Regions from separate parts of the Phyllobacterium sp. 01N428 genome, predicted to be linked through region 2. Evidence: predicted binding sites of a transcription regulator. Region 2 holds the regulator's gene; each other region holds the start of a gene.
What was found. The regulator LexA, encoded in region 2, represses DNA repair genes until DNA is damaged. The targets are predictions, from matches to a motif close to TGTTCNNNNTGTGTTCNG.

Region 1: a site for LexA is predicted at 5,134-5,151, ahead of AC1DNI_RS09170 (ATP-dependent helicase). Genes of this name have one in related genera too.
Region 3: a site for LexA is predicted at 3,423-3,440, ahead of recA (recombinase RecA). Genes of this name have one in related genera too.
Region 4: a site for LexA is predicted at 3,106-3,123, ahead of AC1DNI_RS05955 (PA0069 family radical SAM protein). Genes of this name have one in related genera too.

The regions. Positions count from the first base shown of each region.
Region 1 covers NZ_JBFTRH010000002.1:224,670-231,971, reverse strand. Annotated here, with positions in the region: gene AC1DNI_RS09195 (SCO family protein) at 1-223, opposite strand, end outside; gene AC1DNI_RS09190 (hypothetical protein) at 252-380, opposite strand; gene AC1DNI_RS09185 (DapH/DapD/GlmU-related protein) at 498-1,145, shown strand; gene AC1DNI_RS09180 (CreA family protein) at 1,214-1,699, shown strand; gene AC1DNI_RS09175 (N-acetylmuramoyl-L-alanine amidase) at 1,805-2,638, shown strand; gene AC1DNI_RS09170 (ATP-dependent helicase) at 2,648-5,089, opposite strand; gene AC1DNI_RS09165 (glucose/quinate/shikimate family membrane-bound PQQ-dependent dehydrogenase) at 5,340-7,302, shown strand, end outside.
Region 2 covers NZ_JBFTRH010000003.1:925-8,226, forward strand. Annotated here, with positions in the region: partial or broken gene AC1DNI_RS10070 (DUF7507 domain-containing protein) at 1-1,851, shown strand, start outside; gene AC1DNI_RS10075 (TonB-dependent receptor) at 1,848-5,666, shown strand; gene lexA (transcriptional repressor LexA) at 5,835-6,554, shown strand; gene AC1DNI_RS10085 (ComEC/Rec2 family competence protein) at 6,548-7,302, opposite strand, start outside.
Region 3 covers NZ_JBFTRH010000007.1:285,658-292,959, reverse strand. Annotated here, with positions in the region: gene AC1DNI_RS18385 (GNAT family N-acetyltransferase) at 1-490, shown strand, start outside; gene AC1DNI_RS18380 (YiaD family glycine zipper/OmpA-like lipoprotein) at 709-1,371, shown strand; gene AC1DNI_RS18375 (pseudouridine-5'-phosphate glycosidase) at 1,364-2,281, opposite strand; gene AC1DNI_RS18370 (carbohydrate kinase family protein) at 2,296-3,246, opposite strand; gene recA (recombinase RecA) at 3,563-4,654, shown strand; gene alaS (alanine--tRNA ligase) at 4,907-7,302, shown strand, end outside.
Region 4 covers NZ_JBFTRH010000001.1:1,208,277-1,215,578, forward strand. Annotated here, with positions in the region: gene AC1DNI_RS05940 (F0F1 ATP synthase subunit B) at 1-462, shown strand, start outside; gene AC1DNI_RS05945 (F0F1 ATP synthase subunit B) at 480-959, shown strand; gene AC1DNI_RS05950 (ribonuclease HII) at 1,101-1,760, opposite strand; gene AC1DNI_RS05955 (PA0069 family radical SAM protein) at 1,877-3,028, opposite strand; gene AC1DNI_RS05960 (glycosyltransferase) at 3,202-3,711, shown strand; gene moaB (molybdenum cofactor biosynthesis protein B) at 3,736-4,287, opposite strand; gene AC1DNI_RS05970 (4-(cytidine 5'-diphospho)-2-C-methyl-D-erythritol kinase) at 4,290-5,174, opposite strand; gene AC1DNI_RS05975 (hypothetical protein) at 5,180-5,365, opposite strand; gene AC1DNI_RS05980 (S49 family peptidase) at 5,447-6,304, opposite strand; gene AC1DNI_RS05985 (tRNA1(Val) (adenine(37)-N6)-methyltransferase) at 6,374-7,147, opposite strand; gene AC1DNI_RS05990 (putative signal transducing protein) at 7,151-7,302, opposite strand, start outside.

The DNA.
Region 1 (7,302 bases), on a different contig from region 2:
TCTCCGGGCAATGGGTGAAGCCGAAGAAGATTGCCGAGGGCTTTTGCCGGAATGCTGCTTCGGTGATCGGCTCGCCATTCATCGTCGTCAGTTGAAACGCTGAACCGAACGGGCCTTGCGCCCCGCCTGCGCTCTTGCGCGACGCCTCAAAAGTGACCCATCCGGCCGCGGCCACAACAAGCAAGGTCGCCGCAATGAGCAGGGGCAGCAGGCGTCTATTCATGGATGAAGGCTCCGGGACGGCGTGGCGGCTACATGCACCAGGCAAGACCCGCATTAATGAGAGAAAGAAAGATCGAATCGCTATTGTTGAACCATGCGGCAAAGGTCAGCCCCGTTGCGACTGACGCGCCGAGCGCGAGCGCTGCGTAGAGCGTCAATCTGGGTGTGCTGACCGACGGCGATGTTTTCATGACGCGAATATAGGATTTGCCGGCGGTTTATGCAAAAGAAATGCCGTGGGCCCGATGCCCGCCAACCAGTTTCGAGAAGATGCCATGGCTGACACCAACGATCCCCGTTTCATGAACGAGCAGCCGCGTATCCATCCGACCGCGCAGCTCAAGGGCGTCAAGCTCGGCAAATATGCGGAAGTCGGTGAAAGAGTGATCCTGCGCGACGTGACGGTCGGCGATTTCTCCTATCTGGAACGGCACAGCGAGGGTATCTACGCCGACATCGGGCGCTTCTGTTCGATCGCCGCCAATGTTCGCATCAACGCGCTCGAACATCCCATGGAGCGGTTGACGATGCACAAGGTCAGCTATCGCCCCAATGAATATTTCCGCTTTCAGGGCATCGACAACGCGTTTCGCGCCCGCAGACAGGCGAAGCGGGTCCGCATCGGCCACGATGTCTGGATCGGCCACGGAGCGGTGATCATGCCCGCTGTCGAGATCGGGCACGGCGCCGTCATCGGCGCCAATGCCGTGGTCACGCGCAATGTCGAGCCCTATATGATCGTCGCCGGCAGCCCGGCAAGGATGATACGGCCGCGTTTCCCGCAGACGATCGCGCCACGCCTCATCGAACTTGCGTGGTGGGACTGGCCGCTCGACAGCATCTTCGAGGCAATCCCCGACATCCAATCGCTTTCCATCGAAGACTTCCTGGCAAAGTGGGAAGGGCATCGCCCCGGCTCATAATGGCTTGCAATCGCCGCCTTAAATCGCCAACTGTCTCTGGCGAACGTTTTGAACCTCCGGAGATTTGAATGAAGAAGACATTGATTGCACTCATGCTTTTCGGCGTCGCGGCATTCCAGCCGGCAAAAGCCGAGGAGGTCGGCAAGGTGGGCGTCGACTGGTTCGGCAATGATATCGTCATCGATGCGGTCCATGATCCGAAAGTGGAGGGCGTGACCTGCCACCTTGCTTCTTTCTCCCGCGGGGTTATCGATCGGCTGCAAAAGGGCAACTGGTTCGAAGACCCGTCCAATGCGTCGATTTCGTGCCAGCAGACGGGCCCGGTGACCATTGGCGATATCGAACTCGGCGAAGGCGGGGAACGCGTATTCTCCGAGCGCACCAGCCTTATCTGGAAGAAGCTCGTCATCACCCGCATCTACGACAAACCCAACAATTCGTTGATCTATCTCGCGCATGCGACGCAGGTTCAGGACGGCTCGGCCAAGACCTCGATCTCGACCATCCCGCTCTTTGCCGGCAATGTGACCTGGAGCAAGGGCAAGCCCGAATAGAGGGTGGCCGGCTACGATGGCGGATTATGGTAGCCCTTTCGTCTAATAGGAATTTATTCTTATAACGTATAGGTTAGGACCAGTTCTGCATCAAGGAAACTGGTCATGAAATTCACGATTAAAAATCATAGGCTTGCTTCGATCGGTTCCCAGATTCCGTTCATTGCTTCGCCCAATGTCGGCGGCGCGCTGGCCCCGAAATTCATCGTTATTCACTATACTGCAAGTGGGCCGGACGCCGATATCGCCCGATATTTTTCGCAAAAGTCCGCCAACGTCGCGGCTCACCTCGTCGTGCCGCGCGATGGGTCGATCTTTCAGTGCGTGCCCTTCGACAAGGTTGCATGGCACGCGGGTCAAAGCCGCTGGACCGGCAAGGGCGGCCGGCAGTATTCCGGCCTCAACAATTCTGCGATCGGCATCGAGATCGAGAACTGGGGACCTTTGAAGAAGAGCGGCGCCGGCTGGGTATCGTGGACGGGTGCGCCGGTCGAAGGTCAAAAGGTTATCGAAGCCAGGCACAAGTTCGGCGCGCCCGATTGCGGGTGGGAGGTTTTCACGACGGCGCAGGTCGAGACCGTGCTCGCGGCGGTCCAGTCGATCTGCGCCGAATATGCCATCGAGGATATTCTCGGCCACGACGATATCGCGCCCGGCCGCAAGTCCGATCCGGGCCCGGCCTGGGACATGGCGACGTTCAAGGCCAAGGTGAAGGGCGAGGCCGAAGATGGGGATGCGGTGATGGTCGTGCATTGCCCGAGCGGGCTCAACATCCGCTCCGGCGCAGGGGCGTCGTTCCCCCTGGTTCATAATATGCTGCCCGATGGTACGAAGGTTCTGGTGCACGAAGCCAGCGGCAAATGGCGCTACGTTTCGGTGCTCGAGGCTTCAGGAAAGCCAGACTTTTCAGGCTGGGTTCACGGCGATTGGCTGGTTTAATCCAGCCAATCAAATCGCCTGGACGAAACTGTCGAGCACGCGCTTCTGGCCGGCCTTGTCGAAATCGATCGTCAGCTTGTTGCCTTCGATCGAGGACACGTTGCCGTTGCCGAATTTGATATGGAAGACGCGGTCGCCGACGTCGAAGTTGGAGGGCGTTTCGCTGACGGATTTCGCCACGAGTTCGCCATCGATGGTGCGGCCCTTTACCGAGCCGCGTCCGGCGCCGAAGCCCGAATCCGTCTCGCCATAGCCGATCCGCTCCACCTTCGCGCCTGAGCGTGAGCCCCAATTATTGCGTGTGGCGTCAGAGCGATGCTGCTGCGCGCGCTGCCAGCCGGGGGTCGAATAGCTGTTCTCGAACGGGTCGGCGCGGTCGAAACGCGACTGGCCATAACCGCCGCGTCCGCCATAGCCTCCATAGGAATCGCCACCCGCGACAACGTCCACATGCGCTTCCGGCAGTTCTTCGAGAAAGCGCGAGGGGATCGTCGATTGCCACAGACCATGGATGCGCCGGTTGGAGACGAACCAGATGTGAAGGTTCTTCTTGGCGCGGGTCAGCCCAACATAGGCGAGGCGGCGCTCCTCTTCGAGGCCGGACCTTCCGCCTTCGTCAAGCGCCCGCTGGTTCGGAAAAAGACCTTCCTCCCAACCGGGGAGAAATACAGTCTCGAACTCCAGTCCCTTGGCCGAATGCAGCGTCATGATATTGACCGCGTCAAGGTTCTCGTTCCGCTCGGCATCCATGACCAGCGCGACATGTTCGAGGAACGAGCGCAGCGACTCGTATTCCTCCATCGAGCGAATCAATTCCTTGAGGTTTTCCAACCGGCCAGGCGCTTCGGCCGACCGATCCGCCTGCCACATCGCGGTATAACCGGATTCGTCGAGGATTTGCTCGGCGAGTTCCGTATGCGGGGTATTGTCGATGAGCGCCTGCCAGCGCTTGAAGTTCTCGATGACTTCGCGCAGCGCTGAACGCGGCTTCGGCTTCAGCTCTTCGGTTTCGACAAGGTCGACGGCGGCATCGAACATGCTGATGTCGCGGGCGCGGGCATAATCATGCAATTGGCGGATTGCTGCCTCGCCAAGCCCGCGCTTCGGCGTGTTGACGATGCGCTCCAGGGCAAGATCGTCGGAAGTCTGCGCCACGACACGCAGATAGGCGAGGGCATCGCGTATCTCGAGGCGTTCGTAAAAACGCGGTCCGCCTACAACCCGGTAGTTCAGTCCGAGCGTGACGAAGCGGTCTTCGAATTCGCGCATCTGGTGGGAGGCGCGCACGAGGATTGCCATGTCGTTGAGATTGTGGCCGCGACGCTGCGCCTGCTCGATTTCCTCGCCGACAGCGCGGGCTTCCTCTTCGGAATCCCAGGCGGCGTGGACGTTGACCTTGGCATCGTCTGGGTTTGCCGCATCGGTGAAGAGCGTTTTGCCGAGCCGGCCTTCGTTGTGCGAGATGAGGTAGGAGGCAGCTCCGAGAATGTGTGCGGTCGAGCGATAGTTGCGCTCGAGGCGGATGACCTTGGCCCCGGGGAAATCCTTCTCGAAGCGCAGGATATTGTCCACCTCCGCGCCGCGCCAGCCATAGATGGACTGGTCGTCGTCGCCGACGCAGCAAACATTCTTCGACCCCTGCGAAATCAGGCGCAGCCACATATATTGGGCGGTGTTCGTGTCCTGATACTCGTCGACCAGAATGTAGCGGAACTTTGCGTGATATTCCTTCAGAACATCCGGATTGGCGCGGAACATGCGGATCGGATGACATAAAAGATCGCCGAAATCGCAGGCATTGAGCGTCTTCAAGCGGTTTTGATAGGCCGTATAGAGTTCGCGCCCCTTGCCGTTGGCAAATGACCGCGCATCGCCCTCCGGTATCTCAGCCGGACCGAGGCCCTTGTTTTTCCAGCTGTCGATCATCAGCGCGAATTGCTTGGCGGGCCAGCGCTTGTCGTCGATTCCCTCGGCCTGGATAATCTGCTTGATGAGGCGGATCACGTCGTCCGTATCGAGAATGGTGAAATCGGATTTGAGCCCGACGAGTTCGGCGTGCCGGCGCAGGAGCTTGACACCGATCGAGTGAAACGTGCCAAGCCAGGGCATGCCTTCGACGGCGCCGCCGACAAGGACCCCGATGCGCTCTTTCATCTCGCGCGCGGCCTTGTTTGTGAAGGTCACGGCGAGTATCTGGCTCGGATAGGCTTTGCCGAGCGAGAGGATATGCGCGATGCGGGAGGTCAGAACCCGGGTCTTGCCCGTGCCGGCACCGGCGAGGACGAGGACAGGTCCCTCCGTCGTCTCCACGGCAAGGCGTTGCTCGGGATTGAGGCCATTGAGGTAAGGCGGTGCGCCGCGCGCCTGCATGGCGCGCGCAGCTATGCCCGATGGACGCCGCGGCGCCTCAGGTTCATCGAAGAATGGAATATCGTCAGGCAATCCGGCCATTTGAACCCAATGTAATGATTCGGGATCGAAAAACTAGATAAAAGCGATACAAAAAGAGAACGGGCGCGCGCTGAGAGGGCTTGAGCGGTGTATATCTCCGGTTGCATTGTTCCTTAGTCGATATTGCTTCAAGCAATTTAAAGGCTTACCCATTTTGACCAGAGCCGACTCTGGCAGCCGCCGGCGCATTCGCAGCCGCATGCCAAGGCCACCGAACCGAACCTGATTGAGCCTGGAAAGGACCCCCACCATGGCAATCACTCTGACGGCGCTCATCTTCTTCATCTTTGCAGCGGTGCTTGGCGTCGGCGGGATCTGGCTCATTATTCTCGGCGGCAGCTGGTACTATCTCATCGCTGGCATCCTCTTCCTTGCCACGTCGATCCAGCTTTTTCGCAAGCGCAGTTCCGCCCTCATCATCTACGCCGTTCTGGTCATAGGCACATTGGCCTGGGCGATCTGGGAGATCGGGTTCGACTGGTGGCAGCTTGCGCCGCGCGGCGGCGTGATCATGCTTTTCGCGCTCTGGTTACTGACCCCATGGATCCGGCGTGAGCTCAACGAGGAAGAGGGAAGGTCGCCCTCTGATTTTCTGCCGGCACTGCCATTGGCCATCTCGGCAATCGTCGGGCTCGGCGTTGCCGGCTACGCGATGACAGGCGATCCGCTTGAGATCGTGGGCGAACTCAGCAAGGAAGTCATCGTTGCCACGCCTGACCTTGGCGGCAATGTGCCGGACAATGAATGGCACCAATATGGCCGCACGCCCTACGGCCAGCGCTATTCGCCGTTGAAGCAAATCACGACCGAGAATGTCGGCAACCTGCAGCTCGCCTGGCAATATCAGACCGGCGATGTGAAGCTGCCTCAGGACGTTGGCGAAACCACCTATCAGGTCACGCCGCTCAAGGTCCACGATACGCTCTATCTGTGCACGCCGCACAATTGGGCGATCGCTATCGATGCGGCGACGGGCAAGGAGAAATGGAAGTTCGATCCGAATGTCGGTCTCAACCCGGATCGCCAGCATCAGACGTGTCGCGGCGTCTCCTATTATGCCGATCCGAATGTGACGGCGGGGCAACCTTGCGCCGAGCGCGTGTATTTGCCGACATCTGACGCCCGTCTGATTGCCCTCGATGCCGCCAATGGCCAAATCTGCCCGTCCTTCGGCGACAAGGGCACAGTGCATCTTGAAAAGGGCATGCCCTACAATCCCGCCGGCTATTACTACTCGACATCGCCGCCGGTCATCGCGGCTGGCAAGATTATTGTCGGCGGCGCCGTCAATGACAATTACTCGGTCCACGAACAATCCGGGGTCATCCGCGCCTTTGACATCAATACCGGCGCCCTGATCTGGAACTGGGATTCCGGCAATCCGGACGTAACGACGCCGTTGCCCGAAGGACAGACCTATACGCATAACTCACCGAACAGCTGGTCGGTATCCAGCGTCGATGAGAAGCTTGGCCTCCTCTTCGTGCCGCTCGGCAACCAGACGCCCGACCAGCTGGGAGCGGGGCGCAGCGAGAATGTCGAGAAATTCTCCTCATCCATCGTTGCCCTCGATCTGAACTCCGGGCAGTTGCGCTGGGTGCGCCAGACCGTGCATCACGACCTCTGGGATATGGACATCCCGGCCCAGCCGGTGCTTGTCGATATCAACACGGCTACGGGCTCGGTGCCGGCCCTGGTCGGACCCACCAAGCAGGGCGACATCTATGTTCTTAACCGGCGCACGGGCGAACCGATCATACCGGTCAACGAAGTGCCGGCGCCAACGGGCGCCATCGAAGGCGATTTCACGTCACCGACGCAGCCGGTTTCGGACCTTACCTTCATGCCGCAGCGCCTGACGGGCAAGGACATGTGGGGCGTGTCGATGTTCGACCAGCTCGCCTGCCGCGTCGAGTTTCTTCGCCTGCGCTATGACGGGCGCTATACGCCGCCCTCGCTGCAAGGCTCGCTGATCTATCCCGGCAATTTCGGTGTGTTCAACTGGGGCAGTGTCGCGGTTGATCCGGCGCGCCAGGTGATGTTCGGCATGCCGACCTATCTCGCCTTCACCTCGCGGCTGGTGCCACGTGCCGAAGTGCCGCCGCCCGGCGCGGGTACGAAAGGCAGCGAGCAGGGCCTCAACCGCAATGAAGGCGCCCCCTATGCGGTCTATATGGGCCCGTTCGTCTCGCCGCTTGGCTTGCCTTGCCAGG
Region 2 (7,302 bases):
GCGACAGCCACCGGCACCATGCCCGATGGCAAGTTCGCGACAAGCAACGCCAGCACGGTCACGACCAATCTCGGCCAGGGCGCGACGCTCGAACTCTTAAAGACCGCAAGCCCGCCATCCAAAAATGCCGCCGGCGCAACGATCACCTATTTCTTCACCGTCAGGAACACCGGCAACGTCACGCTCAACAATATTTCGATCAGCGACGATCTGCCGAATGTCGTAGTCAGTGGCGGACCCCTCGCCTTGCTGGCGCCGGGGGCGGAAGACACAAGCACTTTCACGGCGCGCTACACGCTGACGCAAGCCGATATCGATGCCGGCGGGGTTGCCAACACAGCGACCGCCACAGCGAGGGTTACAGGATCGCCAACGACGGCGACTGTAACCAGCACGGCCAGCGAAGTGCGGACGCCCATCGAGCAGAACGCGACGATTGCGTTGGTCAAAACTGCCAAGCTCAACGATATCGATGGCAGTGGCCTATACGAGGCGGGCGAAACGATCAGCTATCGTTTCGAAGTTACCAATACCGGAAATGTCGTCGTCAACGACGTCATTCCCACCGATCAGGGTCCGACGTTCAACAAGCAGCCTGCCACCAACAAACTCAGCGCGGTTACGCCGGGGCCGACCGCCCTTGCCCCGAAACAGACGCAAGTGTTCGAGGCGACCTACACGCTGGCGCAGTCCGATATCGATGTGGCTGCAGGTATCGCGAACGGGATTGTCAACAAGGCAAAAGCCGAAGGCACCTATACGCGGCAACAAGCTCCAGAAAGCAATGCCGGGCGCGGCTTTGCCTACACCAATCCGGGGCAAGGCAAGATCACCGTCGTCGATTCGGCCGAGGCGACTGCAGTTCTCGAATTGCCAGCGGCCCAAGCGTCTTCCGTAACGATCACCAAACAGGCCGGACTGCGGCAGATACGCCGCGGCGAGAAGGCGCCGTTCACGATCAAGGTTACCAACAAGAACAACAGCAACGTCGCAGGATTGATGGTTCTTGACCGTCTCCCCGCAGGCTTCCGCTATGTCGACGGATCGGCGACGCTCGATGGCAAAGCCGTCGAACCGCGCATTGACGGTTCCAACTTGCGTTTTGACAATCTGACGCTTGGTCCGAAAGGCGACGCAGTCATCCGCCTGCAAATGCTGGCGCTGAGCACGGCCGGACCGGGCAAGCACGTCAACAAGGCGCAAGCGCTTGGTGCAAGCGGCAAAAGGCTCGCCCCCGAGGCGAGCGCTGCCGTCGAGATCATGGTCGAACCGGTCTTCGATTGCGGCGATCTCGTCGGCCGCGTGTTCGATGACCTTAACAGCGATGGCTACCCGAACGACGGCGAACCGGGCCTGCCCGGGGTGCGTATTGCAACCGTGCGCGGCTTGCTGGTGACCACCGACGAATTTGGCCGCTTCCACGTTGCCTGCGCTGATCTTCCGGATGCGCGTATCGGCTCCAATTTCATCATGAAGCTGGATACGCGCACCCTGCCTGCCGGCTACCACCTGACCACCGAGAACCCGCGGGTGATCCGTCTCACCGCCGGCAAGATGTCGAAGCTCAACTTCGGCGCGGCGCAAGGCCGCGTGGTGCGGCTCGATCTCAAGGACGAAGCCTTCGAACCTTCTCTCACGACGCTGAAGCCGCGATGGGACAAGGGCCTGGATGCGTTGATCGAGATGCTGATGCAGCAGGAGGCAACGCTGCGGATCAGTTACCCCACGCGTTCCGGCGACCTCGCCACCAAACGCATGCAAGCGATTGAGGACGCCATCGCCAAGCGATGGCAGGCCGCCGGAGGCCGGTATGAGCTCAACATCGAAACGCGGGTGGAGGCGGGTCAATGAGCCAAGACCGCTTTGAAGTGTCCACCCGGCCTCAAAATCACGCGGTTGCATGGCGCAAAGCGCGGTTGCTTATGGCGGGTTGTACCGTTCTCTTGGTGCATCTCACGACGTCCAGAGCCACAGCGCAGGAAGGAGCGGCGGCAGCGAAGCCGAGCGCCTGCATAGAGACCGATTGCGCTGCCGGGACAGTGCAAACCGCTCCAGTAGCCAAAGGCTCCCGCGTCACGGTGCCTGATGCCCGGTCCGCATTCGATAGTGCTGGGGACATTCCCTTTGCGATCAGCGTCGAGGGTGAGACGGTCGTCAAAAGCAATGAACCGCAGCCCGGGATCGGGCCCAAGGAGAGCAACGCACGAACCCACTCTGCAGTGCAGGCTGGATCTGACAGAGCCACGCCAAAACAAGGGCTCAACGCGGTCGATATCCAGGTCAAGTTCGATGGGCTGGACGCGCGCCCGGTACTCAATGTTTCGACGTCGCCGGTGCGCACAGCATATCGGACGGGCGAGCCGATCCGCTTCCTTGCGACCAGCAACTACCCTGCCTTCATCCAGCGTTCCGAAATTCGCGTCTTCGAGGATGACGAGCAGCTCACGGACAAGCCGGTCGCAGTCATTGCGATTCCGGTCAACGGCGAAGCCGGCTGGACCATGCCGGCAACCGAGAATGACGACCAGCGCTTCAAATACGTGCTGCGGGTCTATGATGCCGACAACCGCTATGACGAGACGTTGCCGCGCCCGCTTCGCCGCATGGATCGCGACCTGCCACGGGAAGAGGAGAATGCGGTCGCGCCGGGCATGACCGAGGATAATACCGGATCACGCGACATCCCGGTTCGTGGCGGTGCTGTCACCGTCTACGGCCGCAACGTTCCGGAAGGCTACAGGGTGCAGGCGCTCGACGATACGATTCCCGTCGATCGCGAACGTTCCTTCGTCATGCAGCGCATTTTGCCGCCCGGCGATCATGATGTGGACGTGACTGTCGTCGGCGCGAAGGGCAGCGCCCTCGACTTTCGCCGCCAGATCAACATCCCCAATAATGACTGGTTCTATGTGGCGCTGGCTGACCTCACCATCGGCAAGAATAGCGGCAGCAATCATATTGAGACCGTGCGGCCGGGCGAATATGACGACATTTATACGAAGGGTCGCCTCGCCTTTTACGTGAAAGGCAAGATCAAGGGCAAATATCTGCTGACCGCCTCGGCCGACACAGGAGAAGACAGTCTCGATCATATGTTCCGCGGACTCGATGCCAAGGATCCGCGGCAATTGCTGCGGCGGCTCGACCCGAACGACTATTACCCGATCTATGGTGACGATTCCACGGCGATCGACGACGCTCCCACCAAGGGCAAATTCTACGTGCGGCTCGAGCGCGGCGACAGCCAGGTCCTGTGGGGGAGCTATAAGGCGATCATCCAGGGTACGGAGTTCATGCGCTCGGACCGTGCACTCTACGGCGCGAGCTCGGCCTATCGCTCGGAGAAGACGACGCCGTTCGGCGAGCGCAACACCGAGGTGACGATCTATGCCGCGCAACCGGATACGCTGCCGCAACGCGACGAATTCCTCGGGACCGGCGGATCCGCCTATTTCATGCGCCGGCAGGACATAACGATCGGCTCCGAAACCGTGACGGTGGAAGTCCGCGATTCGACAACCGGACAGATCATAGAGCGGCGCACCTTGCGCTACGGCGAAGACTATTCGTTCGATTACCTGCAGGGCATGCTGATCCTGAAGCGGCCGCTTTCCTCTTCGACCGGGACGACGGGCCCGGTGCGCGAAGGCGCGCTTGGCGGCAACAAGGTCTATCTCGTTTCCCAATACGAATACACGCCCATCGCTGGCGACCTTGACGGCTATGCCTATGGCGGACGGGCGCAGCAGTGGTTGGACGACAAGGTCCGGGTCGGCGTCACCGGCATGAACGAAAATACGGGCCTCGCCAACCAGAAGGCCTATGGCGCCGACATCAAGGTCCGCCATTCCGATACGACCTTCATCGAAGGCGAAATATCGCGGTCCGATGGACCGGGCTTCGGCACGTCCCGCTCCACCGATGGCGGGTTGACCTTGAGCGACGTGCAGACGACGGGCACGCGGGGCCGTCTGGCGACGGCGTGGCGCACACGGGCACAGCTCGACCTGGAGGATATCAGCAAGAGTGGTATCAAGGGCACGCTCGGCGGATATTTCCAGGAAAAGGATGCGGGCTTTTCCACCCTTTCGGAACAGGTCGCTGCGGATCAGCGGATCTGGGGACTTTCGGCAGATATCGATATCAAGAAAGATCTGAGCCTCGACCTCACCTATGACGATTTCAAGGAAGGTGAAGCGACCGATGATTTCTACGATCAGGCCGTCGGCGGCAGGTCGAAGCGCAAGGGCGCTGCCGCGATCAGCAAGCAGCTGAACGAATACTGGAAGGCCTCGTTCGGCGTCACCTATCTCGAACTCAGCAATCCGCTGGCAACCGCTTCGAACAAGTCCGGCTATGACGGGTCGCGGCTCGATGCCGGCGCTCGTCTGGAATATGCACCCGATGCCGACCATACCTATTACGGTTTCGGCCAGGGAACTTTGTCGCGATCCGGCGACATCGAACGCGGCGACCGTCTGGGCGTCGGCGCCGAATATCAGATCACCGAAAAGATCGGGCTGAGCGGCGAAGTCTCCTATGGCGCGACCGGGCTGGGCGCCCTCGCCGCCGTCACCTATGAGCCGACAGCGGAGGATAGTTACTATCTCGGCTACCGCCTCGACCCGGATCGCGCCTTCGACCTTGACCGTAGCTACGATCTTGATGGGACTGATTATGGCGCGATCGTCATCGGTGCGCGGCGCAAGCTTGACGATTATTGGTCGACCTATGCTGAAAACAATTACGACCTTTTCGGCAGGCGCAATTCGCTCGCCCAAACCTACGGTGTCGTCTATACGCCCGATGCCAAATGGACGGTCGATGGCGGGCTCGAGATCGGCACAGTCGAAGACGATACGATCGATCCCTCCACAAATCTCGAACGTTCCGATTTCGACCGCAAGGCGATCTCCCTGTCGGTCGGCTACAAGGATGAGGATCGCATTGCCGCGCGCATTCGCGGTGAGACTCGTTTCGAAGATTCCGACGATGATACCCGCGATCTCAACACCTACCTCTTCGCAACGGGCTTCAGCTGGAAAACGAACGACAACTGGCGGCTGCTCGTCAATATCGATTCAGTTCTCTCAGACTCGAACGGTGATGGTTCGTTCAGGGATGGCGACTATGTCGAAGCCTCGCTTGGATATGCCTATCGTCCGATCACGAATGACCGGCTGAACGCCCTTTTCAAATACACCTGGCTTTACGATCTTCCGGGCGAGGATCAGGTCAGCGCGGTAACTGGCGACGAATACGGGCCAGCACAGCGCAGCAACATTCTTTCCGCCGATTTCACCTACGATCTCGTTCCCTGGCTGTCCGTCGGCGCGAAATATGGCTTCCGCTACGGCGAAGTGCGCGAGCGGCTTCAGGACGATCTCGACGCATTCTCCGATTGGCAGACTTCGTCGGCGCATCTCGGCATTGTTCGAACCGATTTTCACATCGTCAAGAAATGGGACGCCTTGCTTGAAGGGCGCGTCATGTACATGGCCGAAGCGGATACGACGGACCTTGGTGTGCTCACCGCCGTCTATCGCCACGTCGGCGATAACTTCAAGGTCGGCGTCGGCTACAATTTCGGCAATTTCTCGGACGATCTGCGCGATCTGACGCTCAACGACCGTGGTGTTTTCTTCAACCTCGTCGGCAAGTACTGACACATCGTCATTATTTGCGTCGCTGTGGTACCGGCGCGGGGTCATTTCCGCGATTTTCGATATCGGCGCACTCCTTCTACACGACATATTAATACTTGTGGAACACAACTGGAACAGATAGTGTTTGTTCTGGTTTTGTTTTTCCGATTCCGTTTCGAAGGATCGCCGATGCTCACGCGTAAACAACACGAACTTCTGCTCTTCATCCATGAGCGCCTGAAGGAAACCGGCATCCCTCCATCCTTTGACGAGATGAAGGATGCATTGGACCTTGCGTCCAAATCAGGCATACATCGGCTGATAACGGCGCTCGAGGAACGTGGATTCATTCGCCGGCTTGCTAACCGCGCGCGGGCGCTGGAAGTTCTGCGCTTGCCGGATTCGATTGCGCCTGGCCTCAATGCGCAAAAGAAATTTTCGCCAAGTGTGATCGAGGGAAGCCTCGGCCGCAACGTGGCCCCGCCCCGCCCGCAGCCGCGCGCTTCGGATGATGAGGGTGCGCCGACGATCATCAACATACCCGTCATGGGCCGGATCGCGGCTGGTGTGCCGATATCCGCCATCCAGAACCAGACCCATATGATCGGCCTGCCGCCGGACATGATCGGCAGCGGCGAGCACTACGCGCTGGAGGTCAAGGGCGATTCCATGATCGAGGCGGGCATCTTCGACGGCGATACGGTCGTCATCCGGCGCGGCGACACGGCCAATCCCGGTGAAATCGTGGTAGCGCTGGTCGATGACGAAGAGGCAACCTTGAAGCGCTTTCGGCGCAAGGGAGCGTCGATTGCCCTCGAGGCCGCCAATCCGGCCTATGAGACACGCATATTCGGGCCGGATCGGGTGCGCGTGCAGGGCAAGCTGGTCGGTTTGATCCGCCGTTACTGACGTATCGGATTTTCCTGATCGTCTGCCGGTGGCTTGGTCTTTGCAGCACGCCGTTGCGGTTTTTGCTCCGCAAGATTACGGGCGGTGCGGGAAAAGACCCGATAGGCATTCCATGGGCGCTCCGGAGAGCTTACGGCGTAGGTGGTTTTCGCAGACTGGAGGCGTGCCTGCAGTTGTTTTAAAGTAATTGTAGCCGCATCAAGGCCGGCGGGTGAATCGACCTTGCTATCGCCGAGCCTTATTTCTGCGGAACCGCGTAACGCCAACTCCTGCGCCGTAATTACAAGAAGTTCCCCCGGGTCGCAGGTTGCAGCGGGACCGGTGAAGGCAAGGACAACGATATCGCCCTCGGCACAAGCCGTTGATTTTTTGGTCGCATCATCCGTATAGGCGACAATCAGGCCGCCGGTTTCCCTCGCTAGGCAAACGCCGTCCACGCACTCAAACTGCCCGTCGGTCGGCGGTGCACCATTCTTTGCCGGCGTGAGCACTTGATTTGCGCCGTACCCCTGCTGCCAGTTATCGAGGGTGAAACGGCTTGCCGTGCCGCGGTTCACCGTCAGCGCGTCGTCGGGGGCGCTCAAGGCGACAAGCCTGCCCTCTTCGGCAATCACTATATCCGGCGGACGTGCCGAGAGGAGCGGTACTATCGCTAGGGCCATCACCGCGAATCCGACGAGCCGCAGCCGTGTTGTCAGCAACATAAGCAGGACCAGTCCCGCGGTCATCAAAAGCAGGCTCGTTTGCG
Region 3 (7,302 bases), on a different contig from region 2:
TCCAGAATTCCTGATCCGCGCCACGCGGGCGGAAGATGTCGAGCAGATCACCGCGCTTTCGAATTTGCCCCGCTATCGCGCCGGAACATTGCGCCTGCCTTATCAAAGCCTGGAGCAGACGCGGTCGTGGCTCGCCGGCCATGGCACCGCAACGCTCAGCATCGTTGCCGAGATCAACAGCCAGATCGTCGGACTTGCGGGGCTCACGCGATTCCAGGGCAGACGCCAACATGCGGCGGGCCTTGGCATAGGGGTCCACGATGCGTTTACCGGCAGGGGCATCGGCAGTGCTCTCCTCGGTGCCTTGCTCGACGCGGCTGATAATTGGCTGGATATCAAGCGCGTTGAGCTGACGGTTTTCACCGACAATGAGGCTGCCATTCACCTCTATGAGACGTTTGGCTTTGAACGCGAGGGGTTGCATAAAGCCTACGCCTTCAAGGAAGGTCGATATGCCGATTGTCTCGCGATGGCACGGATCAGAGCGTAGCCGTGATATCGGTGAACTGGTGGATGGCGACGCCACGGCTTTAAGCCCCACGCGCCGTCATACCGTGCCTTCACAAAATCAGTTCGACCTTAGTCTAAGGCCGCCAGCCCAGTCGCGAGGATGGCAGTATAGGTGCGTCTAGCACGCATTTTGCCCTCCCATATTTTGCCCGAATCGCTTGTATAGTCCGCGCCACATCCAAACGGGGACTTGATTCGATGATGAAGAAATTTGCCATCAGCTGCCTGGCAGCGACCTTTCTGGCGGGCTGCACGACGACGGACCCCTATACGGGTGACCAGAAGATGTCGAACACCGCCGGCGGCGCCTTGATCGGGACGGCAGCAGGTGCGCTCGCCGGTTTTGCCATTGGCGGCGGCAGCGGCAAGTCGGGTCGCAATGGCGCGCTGATCGGTGCAGGCATCGGTGCGCTCAGTGGCGGCGCGATCGGCAACTACATGGACCGCCAGGAAGCGGAGTTGCGCGCGCAGCTTCAAGGGACCGGCGTCTCGGTTACCCGGAATGGCGACCGGATCATTCTGAACATGCCGTCAAACATTACCTTCAACACCGACCAGGATCAGGTGAAGCCGGAGTTCTACCCGACGCTCAGTTCCGTCGCTGTGGTCCTGCGTAAATTCAACCAGACCATCGTCGATGTCGCCGGCCATACGGATTCAACCGGCAGCCTGCAGCACAACGAGCTTCTGTCCGAGCGCCGGGCTCTTTCCGTATCCAACTACCTGACCCAGCAGGGCATCGACAACCGCCGCTTCGACGTACGCGGCTTCGGCCCCTCGCAGCCGGTGGCAACCAACGCGACCGAAGCCGGGCGCGCCCAGAATCGCCGCGTCGAAATCCAGATCGCGCCGCTTACCTGATAGCGAGCGCCACGGCGATCTTCGCTGCAAGGCGCGCATTGTTCTCGACGAGAGCGATGTTCGCCTTGAGGCTCTCGCCCTTGGTGATGTCGAGAATTTCGGAGAGCAGATATGGCGTCACGGCCTTGCCGGTGACGCCATTTTTCGTGGCGCGAACGATCGCCTCGCCGATATAGCCTGCCATTCTCTCCGCCGGAATTTCGTCCGCCGCCGGAATGGGATTGGCGATCAGCATGCCGCCGTTGACGCCGATGGCTTCGCGCGCCCGTTGAAACCCGGCGATGGCTTCGGCAGATTCGAGCCGCAGCGGCGCCTTGATTGGCGATTGGCGCGACCAGAAGGCGGGAAGCACATCGGCGCCATGGACGACGACCGGAACGCCCTTGGTTTCAAGCACTTCCAGCGTCTTTTCGATATCGAGAATGGCCTTGGCCCCCGCCGAGACGACGATGACCGAGGTCCGACCGAGCTCTTCAAGGTCAGCCGAAATATCGAAACTCAGTTCTGCGCCCTTGTGCACGCCGCCGATGCCGCCCGTGGCAAAGACCTTGATGCCTGCAAGATGCGCGGCAAGCATGGTGGCCGCAACCGTTGTGCCGCCAGTGCGTCCTTCGGCAAGCGCAAAGGCAAGGTCGGCGCGCGACAGCTTCATGGCGCCTTTCACCTGCGCGAGCGCTTCACGTTCATCGGCGGAGAGCCCGATCTTGAGGCGGCCGTCGACAATGGCAATCGTCGCTGGAACAGCGCCTTCTTCCGCGATGATGGCCTCGACATCCGCGGCCATGCGGCTGTTGTCCGGGTAAGGCATGCCATGAGTGATGATCGTGCTTTCCAGCGCGACAACCGGTTTGCCCGCATCAAGTGCCTGTTCGACCTCGGGGGCTATATCGGTAAAGGGATTGAGGGTCATGTCGGCTCCTTTGATCAACGCAGCAAGGTCGCATGGGGTATCAAGGAAAGCGCTGCGTCGAATTCCTCGGGGGTAAAGATCGGGCTGGCGGAATGTGTCTTCAATGTCAGCATCGACGCGGTCATACCTTGGCGGACTGCCTCGTGAAACGCGACACCTTGCATCAGCCCCGCAATCGTGCCGCCGGCAAGCGCGTCACCTGCGCCGGTCACATCGGCAATGCCGTCGACGCCAGGCGGTTCGAGTGTATAGGCTAGATCATTATGGTAGGCGAGGGTGGGGCCGGCGCCATTGCTGACGACGGCGCCTTGAAGGCCCGCCGCGCGCAACGCTGCGCAGATTTCCTTTAGCTGTGCCGATTGGCCAAGGCCGGTCAGCGCCAATGCTTCACGGCGGTTCATGAAAAGGCAGCTGAGATGGCCAAGGATCGTGCGCAGGCGCACCGCCTTTGCCGGGGATATCGCCAGGGCATAGATCGGCCGATGTCCCGCAAGGCCCGCAAGCCTTTCCAGCGCATCGGCCGGAAGGTTGGCATCGCAAAATATGGCGTCGGCCGCCGCCACGGCATCGCGCACCTTGCGCCGGCGCAATTGCCGCGGGAGCGCAACCTCATAAAGCGCCATGTCGGCGATTGCGGCGACGACATCGCCATGTTCGTCGAGGATTGCCGTATAGCTCGGCGTCGCGCGGTCCATGAAAACGACGGAGCTATCGATGATGCCGGCTGATTCGATCGCTGCGCCAATCGTCTCGCCGATACGGTCGCCGCCGCGTATGGACAAGAGTTCAGCGGCGATGCCGCGCTGCATCGCCAACCTCAACGCATTGAAGACACCGCCGCCCGGCTCTTCGCGCATGATGCCGGGGTTTGAAGCGCCGGGCACAAACGGTACGGTGCTTTGGCCGCGCCGGTCGAGATGGGCGCCGCCAACAGCAAAGAGCAGCGGTTTGTTGCCTGACGTCATGGGTGATTGCTTGTCCGATTAAAACCACGGATTGAAGGGCTGGCGTTGCGCTACCTCTCTAAAGTGTCAGTCGGACTGGCGCAATAATCCGGCCGATTCGATTTTCGTAACTCCGGTTTGTCCGGCAATGCCTGGGAACAGCGGAAAGCTTGCCTGACAGCATGTCGCGCCCGTACAAGAACATTTTACGAACATTTTAAAGTTATGCATTTATTTCAATCACTTATGTCTATTGCAAAATGAGAACAAAACAGATACAAATAAGTTCATCAGAAGCGACATCCGGACTTCATGCACAACACAGGGGTAGTGTAACATGGCTCAAAATTCATTGCGGTTGGTTGAGGGTAATTCGGTGGATAAAACGAAAGCGCTGGATGCGGCATTGTCCCAGATCGAGAGGGCCTTTGGAAAGGGCTCGATCATGCGGCTTGGCCGCAACGAGCAGGTTGTGGAGATCGAAACGGTTCCGACCGGCTCGCTGTCGCTCGATATTGCCCTCGGCGTCGGCGGATTGCCGAAAGGCCGCATCGTCGAGATTTACGGGCCTGAAAGCTCAGGCAAGACCACGCTTGCCCTGCATACGATCGCAGAAGCCCAGAAGAAGGGCGGCATTTGCGCCTTTGTCGATGCCGAGCACGCGCTTGACCCCGTCTATGCCCGCAAGCTTGGCGTTGATCTTGAGAACCTTCTGATCTCGCAGCCGGATACGGGCGAGCAGGCGCTTGAAATTACCGATACGCTGGTGCGTTCCGGCGCCATCGACGTTCTCGTCGTCGATTCCGTTGCGGCGCTGACGCCCCGGGCGGAAATCGAGGGCGAGATGGGCGATTCCCTGCCGGGTCTGCAGGCCCGCCTGATGAGCCAGGCGCTGCGCAAGCTTACCGCATCGATTTCCCGTTCCAATTGCATGGTCATCTTCATCAACCAGATCCGCATGAAGATCGGCGTGATGTTCGGTTCACCCGAAACGACGACGGGGGGCAATGCGCTGAAGTTCTATGCATCTGTTCGCCTCGATATCCGCCGCATCGGATCGCTCAAGGAGCGTGACGAGGTCGTTGGCAACCAGACGCGCGTCAAGGTCGTCAAAAACAAGCTGGCGCCGCCCTTCAAGCAGGTCGAGTTCGATATCATGTATGGCGAGGGCGTCTCCAAGACGGGAGAGCTGGTCGATCTTGGCGTCAAGGCCGGCATCGTCGAAAAGTCTGGTTCATGGTTCTCCTATAATTCGCAGCGTCTCGGCCAGGGCCGCGACAACGCGAAACTGTTCCTCAAGGAGAATCCGGAAATAGCCAATGAGATCGAACTGGCGCTGCGCCAGAATGCCGGTCTCATTGCCGAGCAGATGCTCGACAAGAATGTCGGGGAAGTAGAGGATGACGAGCCCGACGCCGCCGAAGGCTGAGCCGTCTCGCAGATATTGACTGAGGATTTGAGACCCGCGGCCGGTGACGGCTGCGGGTCTTGGCATTTTGCTGTGGCCAGTTCCCAGGCCGGCCGCGCTTTGCCTTGGACCATTCCCTGGCCGTCCGCACCTGACGGCAATATGGATTTTCTGGACAGCACGCAGCCCTGTCGCTACAAGCGTTTCGTTCCGCTCCTTCGCATAGAATGGGGCTAATTCCATTTGGATATAAGAAGTCAGAAGGCAAGCAGCATGAGTGGCGTCAACGAGATCCGGTCGACATTTCTGAACTATTTCAAGAAGAACGGCCATGAGATCGTGGCGTCCAGCCCGCTCGTGCCGCGCAATGACCCGACGCTGATGTTCACCAATGCGGGCATGGTGCAATTCAAGAATGTTTTCACCGGCATCGAGCACCGTCCCTATAATCGGGCGACGACATCGCAGAAATGCGTACGCGCCGGCGGCAAGCACAATGACCTCGACAATGTCGGCTATACGGCGCGTCACCACACGTTCTTCGAAATGCTCGGCAACTTTTCCTTTGGCGATTACTTCAAGGAAGAGGCGATCTCGCTTGCGTGGAACCTGATTACCAAGGAATTCGGGCTTCCAAAGGACAAGCTGACGGTGACCGTCTACCACACCGACGATGCAGCAGCCGGGTTCTGGAAGAAGATCGCCGGACTTCCGGAAGAGAAAATCATCCGCATCGCCACGAGCGATAATTTCTGGGCGATGGGCGATACGGGTCCGTGCGGTCCGTGCTCGGAAATCTTCTACGATCACGGTGCTGAAATCTGGGGCGGCCCTCCCGGGAGCGCCGATGAGGACGGCGACCGTTTCATCGAAATCTGGAACCTCGTCTTCATGCAGTTCGAGCAGGTGACGAAGGAGCAGCGCATCGATCTGCCGCGCCCGTCGATCGATACCGGCATGGGCCTAGAGCGCCTTGCCGCTGTGCTTCAGGGCAAGCACGACAATTACGACATCGACCTGTTCCAGACCCTGATCCACGCATCCGAGGAGGCAACGGGAGTAAAGGCCGAGGGCAAGTTCCGCGCCAGCCACCGGGTAATAGCTGATCACCTGCGCTCCTCAAGCTTTCTTATCGCTGATGGGGTATTGCCGTCGAACGAAGGTCGCGGCTATGTGCTGCGCCGTATCATGCGCCGCGCCATGCGTCATGCGCAGCTCCTTGGCGCACGCGAGCCTCTGATGTGGCGGCTGTTACCGGCGCTGGTGCGCGAAATGGGCCAGGCCTATCCCGAACTCGTACGCGCCGAAGCACTGATCTCGGAAACGCTCAAGCTTGAAGAAAAGCGCTTCCGCAAGACCCTCGATCGCGGGCTCGGCCTCCTCGGCGAAGCGACCGAATCCCTCGGCGAGGGCGACAAGCTCGATGGCGAGACCGCGTTCAAGCTGTACGACACCTATGGTTTCCCGCTCGACCTGACGCAGGATGCGCTGCGCCAGCGCGGCATCGGCGTCGACACGGAAGCCTTTGATGCGGCCATGGAAAGGCAGAAAGCCGAGGCGCGCGCGAGCTGGGCGGGTTCCGGCGATGCCGCGACCGAGACCGTCTGGTTCTCCGTTCGCGACAAGGTCGGTGCCACCGAATTTCTCGGCTATGAGACCGAGCAGGCTGAAGGCGTCATAACCGCGCTGGTTGAGAACGGTGCCAGCGTCGAAACGGCGGGCGAAGGCGATGCTGTGGCAGTCGTTGTCAACCAGACGCCTTTCTATGGCGAATCCGGCGGACAGCAGGGCGATACCGGAACGATCACCGGCGACGGCCTTGTCATCGAGATCAGCGATACGCAGAAGAAGAATGACGGCGTCTTCGTCCATATCGGCAAGGTGACGAAGGGAACGGCGAAGGTCGGTGCCCCGGTCGAACTTATCGTCGACAAGGCGCGCCGCACCCGCATCCGCTCCAACCATTCGGCAACGCACCTGTTGCATGAGGCGCTGCGCGAAACGCTCGGAACACATGTTGCCCAGAAGGGCTCGCTTGTTGCCCCGGATCGGCTGCGCTTCGATTTTTCACACCCCAAGCCGATTTCCGACAAGGAACTTGCGGCAATCGAAGACATCGCCAATGAGATCGTGTTGCAGAACGCGCCGGTATCGACGCGCCTCATGGCGGTCGACGATGCGATTGCCGAAGGCGCTATGGCGCTCTTCGGTGAAAAATACGGCGATGAGGTTCGCGTCGTCTCCATGGGCACGGCAGTGCAGGGCGAGAAGGCCGGAAAAAGCTACTCCACCGAGCTTTGCGGCGGCACGCATGTACGCGCCACGGGTGATATCGGGCTTATTCGCGTGGTTTCTGAAGGCGCTGTCGCTGCTGGCGTGCGCCGCCTTGAGGCACTGACCGGAGAAGCTGCGCGGCGCTATCTCGAGGAACAGGACGACCGCGTCAAGGCAATCGCTTCGGTTCTGAAGGCGACACCGGCCGATGCGCTGGCCCGGGTGACGGCGCTGGTCGATGAACGCCGCAAGCTCGAACGCGAGCTTACCGAGGCCCGCAAGCAATTGGCTCTTGGCGGCGGTTCTTCCGGAGCCGCGGGCAGCGCGCCGGAGACGGTCAACGGTATCGGCTTCATCGGCAAGGTGGTGAGCGGCGTCAATCCGCGCGACCTGAA
Region 4 (7,302 bases), on a different contig from region 2:
CACTTCGCCTCCCAGGTTCTGTGGCTCGCACTGACATTCGCGGCGTTTTACCTCTTCCTCTCTCGGGTGATCCTGCCTCGCCTCGGCGGTATCATCGAGACGCGCCGCGATCGTATCGCGACCGATCTCGATCAGGCTGCCCGCATGAAGCAGGATTCGGACGAAGCTCTCGCCGCCTATGAGCAGGAACTTGCCGACGCCAAGAAGAAGGCAGGCTCCATCGCCCAGACCGCGCAGGACGAAGCCAAGGCCAAGTCCGATTCGGAAATGGCGAAGATTACCGCCGAACTCGAACAGAAGCTCAGCGAAGCCGAAGCCAGCATTGCCGCCATCAAGGACAAGGCAATGAAGGAAGTCGGAACCATTGCCGAGGACACGGCGACCGAGATCGTCAACAAGATCATCGGTGGCAATGTCGACAAGGCAAGCGTCTCTGCCGCTGTCAAAGCCGTCCGGGGCTGAGGAGAACGAAAATGGAATTGGACGCAACATTTTACGCCCTCGTAGGCCTGATCATCTTCCTCGCGCTGATCGTCTACCTCAAGGTACCGGGTGTCGTGGGCAAGTCGCTCGACAGCCGCGCCGATCGTATCCGTGACGAGCTTGAGGAAGCACGCCGCCTGCGTGAAGAAGCCCAGTCGCTGCTCGCTGAATTTCAGCGCAAGCGCAAGGACGCCGAAAAGGAAGCTGGCGAGATCGTGGCCATCGCCCAGCGCGAAGCCCATGGCCTGCTTGAGGAAGCCAAGAAGAAGAGCGAAGAGTATATCGCGCGCCGCCACAAGCTGGCCGAACAGAAGATTGCCCAGGCCCAGGTCGAAGCGGTCAACGAGGTTCGCGCCACCGCTGTCGATGTTGCAGTTGCAGCGGCGAGCCGGGTTCTCGCTGACAAGGTCGATACAAAAACGTCGGCTGACCTCTTCAAGTCTTCGCTGTCCGAGGTAAAGTCACGCCTCAACTAAGTTTGGCTGAGTGCCTGTCGAGAAGCCGCCTCCGGGCGGCTTTTTTGTTTGCCGCTATAGGTGTAGGAGAGCGGTAGATGGTGCGCTCCGATGTGCCAAGCAATCCGGTCTGGTAGCGGCGCTATCCAAACAGGCAGCGCTCTAGACCTGCCGATCCTTGAGCGGCGAGAAACTGAAGCGGTGCAGTCCGACCACCGGGCCATGGGCTTCCATGGCATTGCGATGATATTCGGTGGCATAGCCGACATGCGATTCGAGCCCGTACAGCGGCAGGTACTTGCCCGTCTGGGTCATCATGCGGTCGCGCGTCACCTTGGCAAGGATCGATGCTGCAGCGATCGACACCGATCGCTGGTCGCCCCGGATCAGTGCCGTTGCAGGGCAGGGCAAGCCGGGCGCCACGTCGCGTCCGTCGATCAGTGCATGGCCGGGCTGAATGGCGAGCCCGCAAACCGCCCTGCGCATCGCCTCGAGCGCGGCTTTCAGAATATCTGTGGCGTCGATTGCCGGCGCCGAAACGCTGGCCACCGCGCAGGAGAGCGCCGTGGCTGTAATGATATCGAAAAGTTCCTCGCGTCGCTGCGCTGTCAGGCGCTTTGAATCGTCGAGCCCATCGGGAATTTTCTTCGGGTTGAGGATCACCGCGGCGGCGACCACCGGGCCGGCCAGCGGACCGCGCCCGGCCTCATCGATGCCGACGATATATTCGACGCCGCTGCGCATGAGCTTACGCTCGCTGGTAAAGTCCGGTTTGACCGGCTCCAGGGGAAGAAGCAGAGAATCAGAACGCGATCGAGCCATGTTGCGACGAAACTCGCATTCGTTCTGATTCTCTGCAAGTCCTCAGGTAGCGATGGGGTAGGCTACCCAAGGTCACATCAGGCCGGGATGGGGGCGCAGCCTGACGGAAACCCTTGTTAAAACAAGGAAAGTTGCTCGCTCCCCGGAGTTGGGGAAAAAAGATCGGTGCGCAAGCGCCGTTTGGCAAGATTCATCCCCAGCCGCTTGGCCGCGATCTCGAAGCGGCGGCCGATCTGCCAGGCATAGGGCCCGTCGCCGCGCATGCGCTTGCCCCATTCAGCATCGTAGTCCTTTCCGTCGCGCATGGACCGTACCAGCGACAGCACGTGGCGGTAGCGATCCGGATAGTTGCGCAGCAGCCATTCCTTGAAGATCGGGCTGACTTCGAGCGGCAGCCTGAGCAGGACATAACCCGCCTCGAGCGCACCCACTGCCCTCGCGCTATCAAGGACGCGCTCGATCTCATGGTCGTTAAGACCGGGGATGACCGGCGCAACCATGACACCGACGGGAACGCCGGCGTCGGCGAGGCTGCGCAGTGCCTGGAGGCGGCGCGTCGGCGTCGAGGCCCGGGGCTCCATGGTTCGCGCCAGCTTGCCGTCCAGCGTCGTAACCGAAAGGCAAACCTTGGCGAGTCCCTTTTCCGCCATGCGTGCAAGGATGTCCTGGTCACGCATAACCAGCGCCGATTTCGTCACGATGCCCACCGGATGCTGGTGTGCCTCGAGCACCTGGAGTATGTCGCGCATGATGCGCCACTTCTTCTCGATCGGCTGGTAGGGGTCGGTATTCGTACCGATGGCGATCGTCTTCGCCGTGTAGCCCGGCTTCGAAAGTTCCTTGTCGAGCATCTTCGCTGCATCAGGTTTGGCAAAAAGCTTCGATTCGAAATCGAGCCCGGCCGAAAGTCCCATATAGCTGTGGGTAGGCCGCGCAAAACAATAAATGCAGCCATGCTCGCAGCCACGATAGGGATTGATCGAACGGTCGAAGCTGATGTCGGGCGATTCGTTGCGCGTGATGATGACGCGCGGCTTCTCGATCTGAACCTCGGTCTTGAAGGGCGGCAGATCCTCGATCGTCTCCCAGCCATCGTCATAGACGTGGCGGCTCTCCGATTCGAAGCGTCCGGACGGATTCATGCCCGCGCCGCGGCCACGGCGGCGTTCCGAATCGATGCGCAGGCCCGCTTCGTCGATCACGGCATTGGCGTGTTGTGTACGGCCTTGCCCGAAGGCGGCTTTGTCCGCTTGCACCACAATGTTCATTGGCGTTCTCCTTGGACCGAAGCGAATCTCGATTCGCTCATCACAGCCGCAACATGAATCTATTCCTAGCAAAAACCTAGAACAAAGCAAGAACAATATTGCCCGTGTCCCACCCATCTGTGCGCCGAAAGGACAGATGGATATTCGGCCGATTATGCGATAGAGCGTTCGAAATGATCTCCGTTCTGATTGAAACCCAAAATTCGGATGAACCTCTGGCAAGAACGCTTGCCGGGCTGGTGGGTGGCGCTGTCGAGGGTTTGCTCAGCGACGTCGTCGTGGTCGATGAGGGATCCGTCGATCAGACGCACCGGGTCGCAGACCAGGCAGGTTGCATCTTCTTGCAGGACCAGACGCTGCTTGATGGTTTTCGCCGGGCGCGAAGCGAGTGGTTTCTTTTTCTGGAGCCGGGCGCGCGCCTGCTCGACGGCTGGATCGAGCCGGTTGCCATGCATGTGGAGCGCATGCAGGGGCCGGCCTGCTTCACCCGTTCTCATGCGCATCGCAGGCCGTTCCTCAGCCGGGTGTTCAAGCCGGGAAATCCGCTCGCAGACGGATTGCTTATATCCAAGCGCCAGTCGATGGCGCTGTTCAACCCGGGCAAGAAATCAGTAGACATTGCGCGAGGCCTGGCAATGAAGCGGCTGCGCGCAGAAATTATTCCCGCCCCGTTGAAGGGCTAGAACTCCTATCCAAGCAGGAAGCTTTCAAGCTTTTCCGGTGCGCTTCAGGTGCTCGTCGAGCCTCGGCATGATCTCGACGAAGTTGCACGGCATATGCCGGTAATCGAGCTGATGCTGCAGGATACCGTCCCACGCGTCCTTGCAGGCGCCGGGCGAACCTGGCAGCACGAAGACGAAGGTGGCGTTGACGACGCCGCCGGTCGCACGCGACTGGACCGTCGAGGTGCCAATCTTGTCGTAGGAAATGCGATGAAAGACTTCGGAAAATCCGTCCATGCGCTTTTCAAAGATGGGTTCGAGCGCTTCGGGCGTCACGTCGCGGCCGGTAAAGCCGGTGCCGCCGGTGGTGATGATGACGTCGATATCCGGATCCATTGACCAGGACAGCACCTTGTCCCGGATTTTGTTGACGTCGTCGGTCACGATGGCGCGTTCCGCCAGCGTGTGGCCGGCCGCTAGGAGGCGCTCAGCCAATGTGCTCCCGGACTTGTCGTCTTCGAGCTTGCGCGTGTCTGACACCGTTAGCACGGCGATCTTCACCGGAACGAAGGGCCTTGTTTCGTCGGTGCGCGCCATGCTCAGATTCTCTCCATGGCACTGTGCGTTGCAACGACAAACCAGTCAGGATGATCGCGACGGAGTTTCGCCGCCGCCTCTTCGGCGTCGCTGTCGCTGTCGTAAATGCCAAAGCAGGTTGCGCCAGAACCGGACATGCGCACCAGCCGCGGCGATGTCCGTTCGAGTGCAGCGATCGTAGCGTCGATCCCGGGGGTCAGCGCTCGCGTCGCCTGGAACAGGTGATTGTGCGTTGCCTTGAGATAGTCGCAGACGTCATCGAGCGACTGCATCGCGCTCAGCGCCGGCAAGGGCGGGTTGTCGCGCTTGTCTAGGGCGGCAAACACCTGCGGTGTCGAGATCGAAGCGCCGCAATTGGCAAGCACAAGCTGCAGTCGCGGAAATGTCGCCATCGGTTTGATCTCTTCTCCAACCCCGCGCGCAATCAGGGGCTGGCCGTAGAGGCACATAGGAATATCGGCGCCAAGCGGCAGACCGATTGCCGCTAAAGCGTCGATGCCGACATCGAGGGCCCACAGGCTGGAAAGGGCGGTAAGGGCTGCTGCGGCATCGGTCGAACCGCCGCCTATGCCCGATGCGACTGGAAGATGTTTTTCAAGATGGATGGCAACAGGTGTTGCCCGATCTGGGAAGGCCACGCGCAGCGCATCGCGCGCCTTGAGAACGAGATTGGACGCATCATCGGGCAGGGCATGACTGTAAGGACCTGACATGGCAAAGTCATCAAGCGCCGCACGCTTGACGCTTATCCTGTCGCCGAAGCCGGCAAAGACGACGAGACTGTCGAGAAGGTGATAGCCATCGCTGCGCCGGCCGGTCACGTGCAGCGCGAGATTGATCTTGGCCGGAGCCGTCACAGTGATCGTTCGATCAAGGCTGTCGAGCATTGCGATCAATCTTTGCGCAGTCGATATTCGCCGGTCTCAGGATCCTGCACAAGGGTTCCTTGCGCGTGGTTTTGTACTTCCTTCTCCGCTTCGCGCACGCGCCGCGAAACGCGCTGCGCTTCCTTCTTGAACGAGCGGTAGCCGTAAACGGCAGCGACGCCGACAAGAGCGAAAAAGATCAATTGGGGCATCAAGCGCAAACCTCGAAAAGCAATCCTATCGACTTCATTCTAGCACGCTGTGGAGGGGATGAAAAACAGTCTCCGCGTCCATCAGAGACCGAATCGCGACCAGAGCGCACGCTCTTCGGCAGCGCTGATGATACCGCCGGCAATATTGGCGCCGAGCTCACCCATTCTGGTCTCGGCAGAAGGCAGCTTGCGCCCGAAGAGACCACGCGGCTGCGCGATCACCCTGAGCCGCGTTTTCGGGCCATATTGCCCGCGAAGATAGGAGCGCATATCGCCGAGCCCATCAACGAGGCCGAGTTCAAGCCCGCGCATTCCCGTCCAGAACTGGCCGGTGAAAAGGTCGGGATTATCGGTCAGCTTTTCGCCGCGCCGTTCCTTGACGAGGTTGATGAAAGTCTCGTGGATCTCGAGCTGCAAGGATTTCAGATGTTCGACATCTTCCTTGTTCTCGGGCCTGAATGGATCGAGCGTCGCCTTGTTCTTGCCTGCCGTATAGACGCGTCGTTCGACACCGATTTTCTTGATAAGATCGGTGAAACCGAAACTCGCGGAGACGACGCCAATCGAACCGACGATGGATGAAGGGTCGGCGATGATCTCGTCGCCGGCGATGGCGATCATGTAGCCACCGGATGCGGCAACATCCTCGACGAACATATAGACTTTCTTGTTCTTCTCCGCGGCGAGGTCGCGAATGCGCCGGAAGATCAGGCGCGATTGCACGGGCGATCCGCCCGGTGAGTTCACAGAAATTGCAACGGCCGGCGTATCCTTGTCGCCAAATGCCTTTTCGAGAACGGAGGCCGCGGTCGCAAGTGAGAGATTCTGCCGGAATGGGCCGCCACCCGTCATGATTGTGCCATGCAGGCGGACAACCGGTATTTCGACGTGGTCGGGCCGCCAGCGGCGTGGCAATAGTTTCCGCACGAATCTGACCAAGCGTGTCTCCTTTGTAAACAATGCTTTCGGAGCATGTAGGCGGTGCGCGACAATTCGCAATGCCGCGATCTAAAAAAGCGCGGCGAGACCGTTATTGATCGCGTCCGCCCGTTCGGTGAAGCCGTTGCCGCTTGCGTGATGCATGATCAAGGCTGGCTCTAAAGTCAGGCCGGCGCGGCTGCCGCGCGTTCCCCTGATCACGATTCGGATAGCAGCTTCCTGCGGGCGAGGTTGAACCGGCACGATCATCAATCCGCCGAACCTGCCTTTGAGAGCCTCGAGAAGATCGGCAATCGAGGTCGGGCGGGCAATAATCCCGATGCCGCCGCCCGGCTTGACAATGGCGGCCGCCGTTCTGATCCATTGCTCCATCATGCCGGGCGTCATGACGTGCGCCTCCGCCTTCACCGGGTCCGGCGTCGAGCGATCCGTCGGCAGGTTGAAGGGCGGGTTCATGATGGCGAAGTCGAATTCATTGTCGCCGAGTCCTGCCGAGATTCGCGCTTTCCCGGCAAGGGTGACGTCCGCCTGGATAACCTTGGCGCGCCCCGAAAGCTGCGCGTTTTGCGGCAGATCAAGCGAATTGCGTGCGAAGGCGGCCATGTAGTCGGAACGCTCCACCAGGACGGCACTGGCGTCGGGGCAGCGCGACAGGACGGCAAGGCCGGCGGCGCCGGCTCCTGCCCCGAGATCGGCAACGCGGCCGGAAAAGCCGCTGGGCACGGTGGCTGCAAGTATCATGGCATCGACGCCCGAACGGTGGCCCTTGGCGGCAGGCTGAAGCAAATGGAACCGGCCGCGGTGGAACGCGTCAATCGTGTGGGGAACGTCCCGGGCGAGCATGGTTCAGCTGCGGAGCTCCTGTTCTACTCCAGCATCTTTCAAAAGCTGCCGGGCTTCCATCTCGCGTTCGCCATCGACCATGATCCGGCGCGCGAGGACGCCAAGCGAGCCTTCCATGATGCTCATGTTCGAATCGGCAATGAAATGGGCGATCC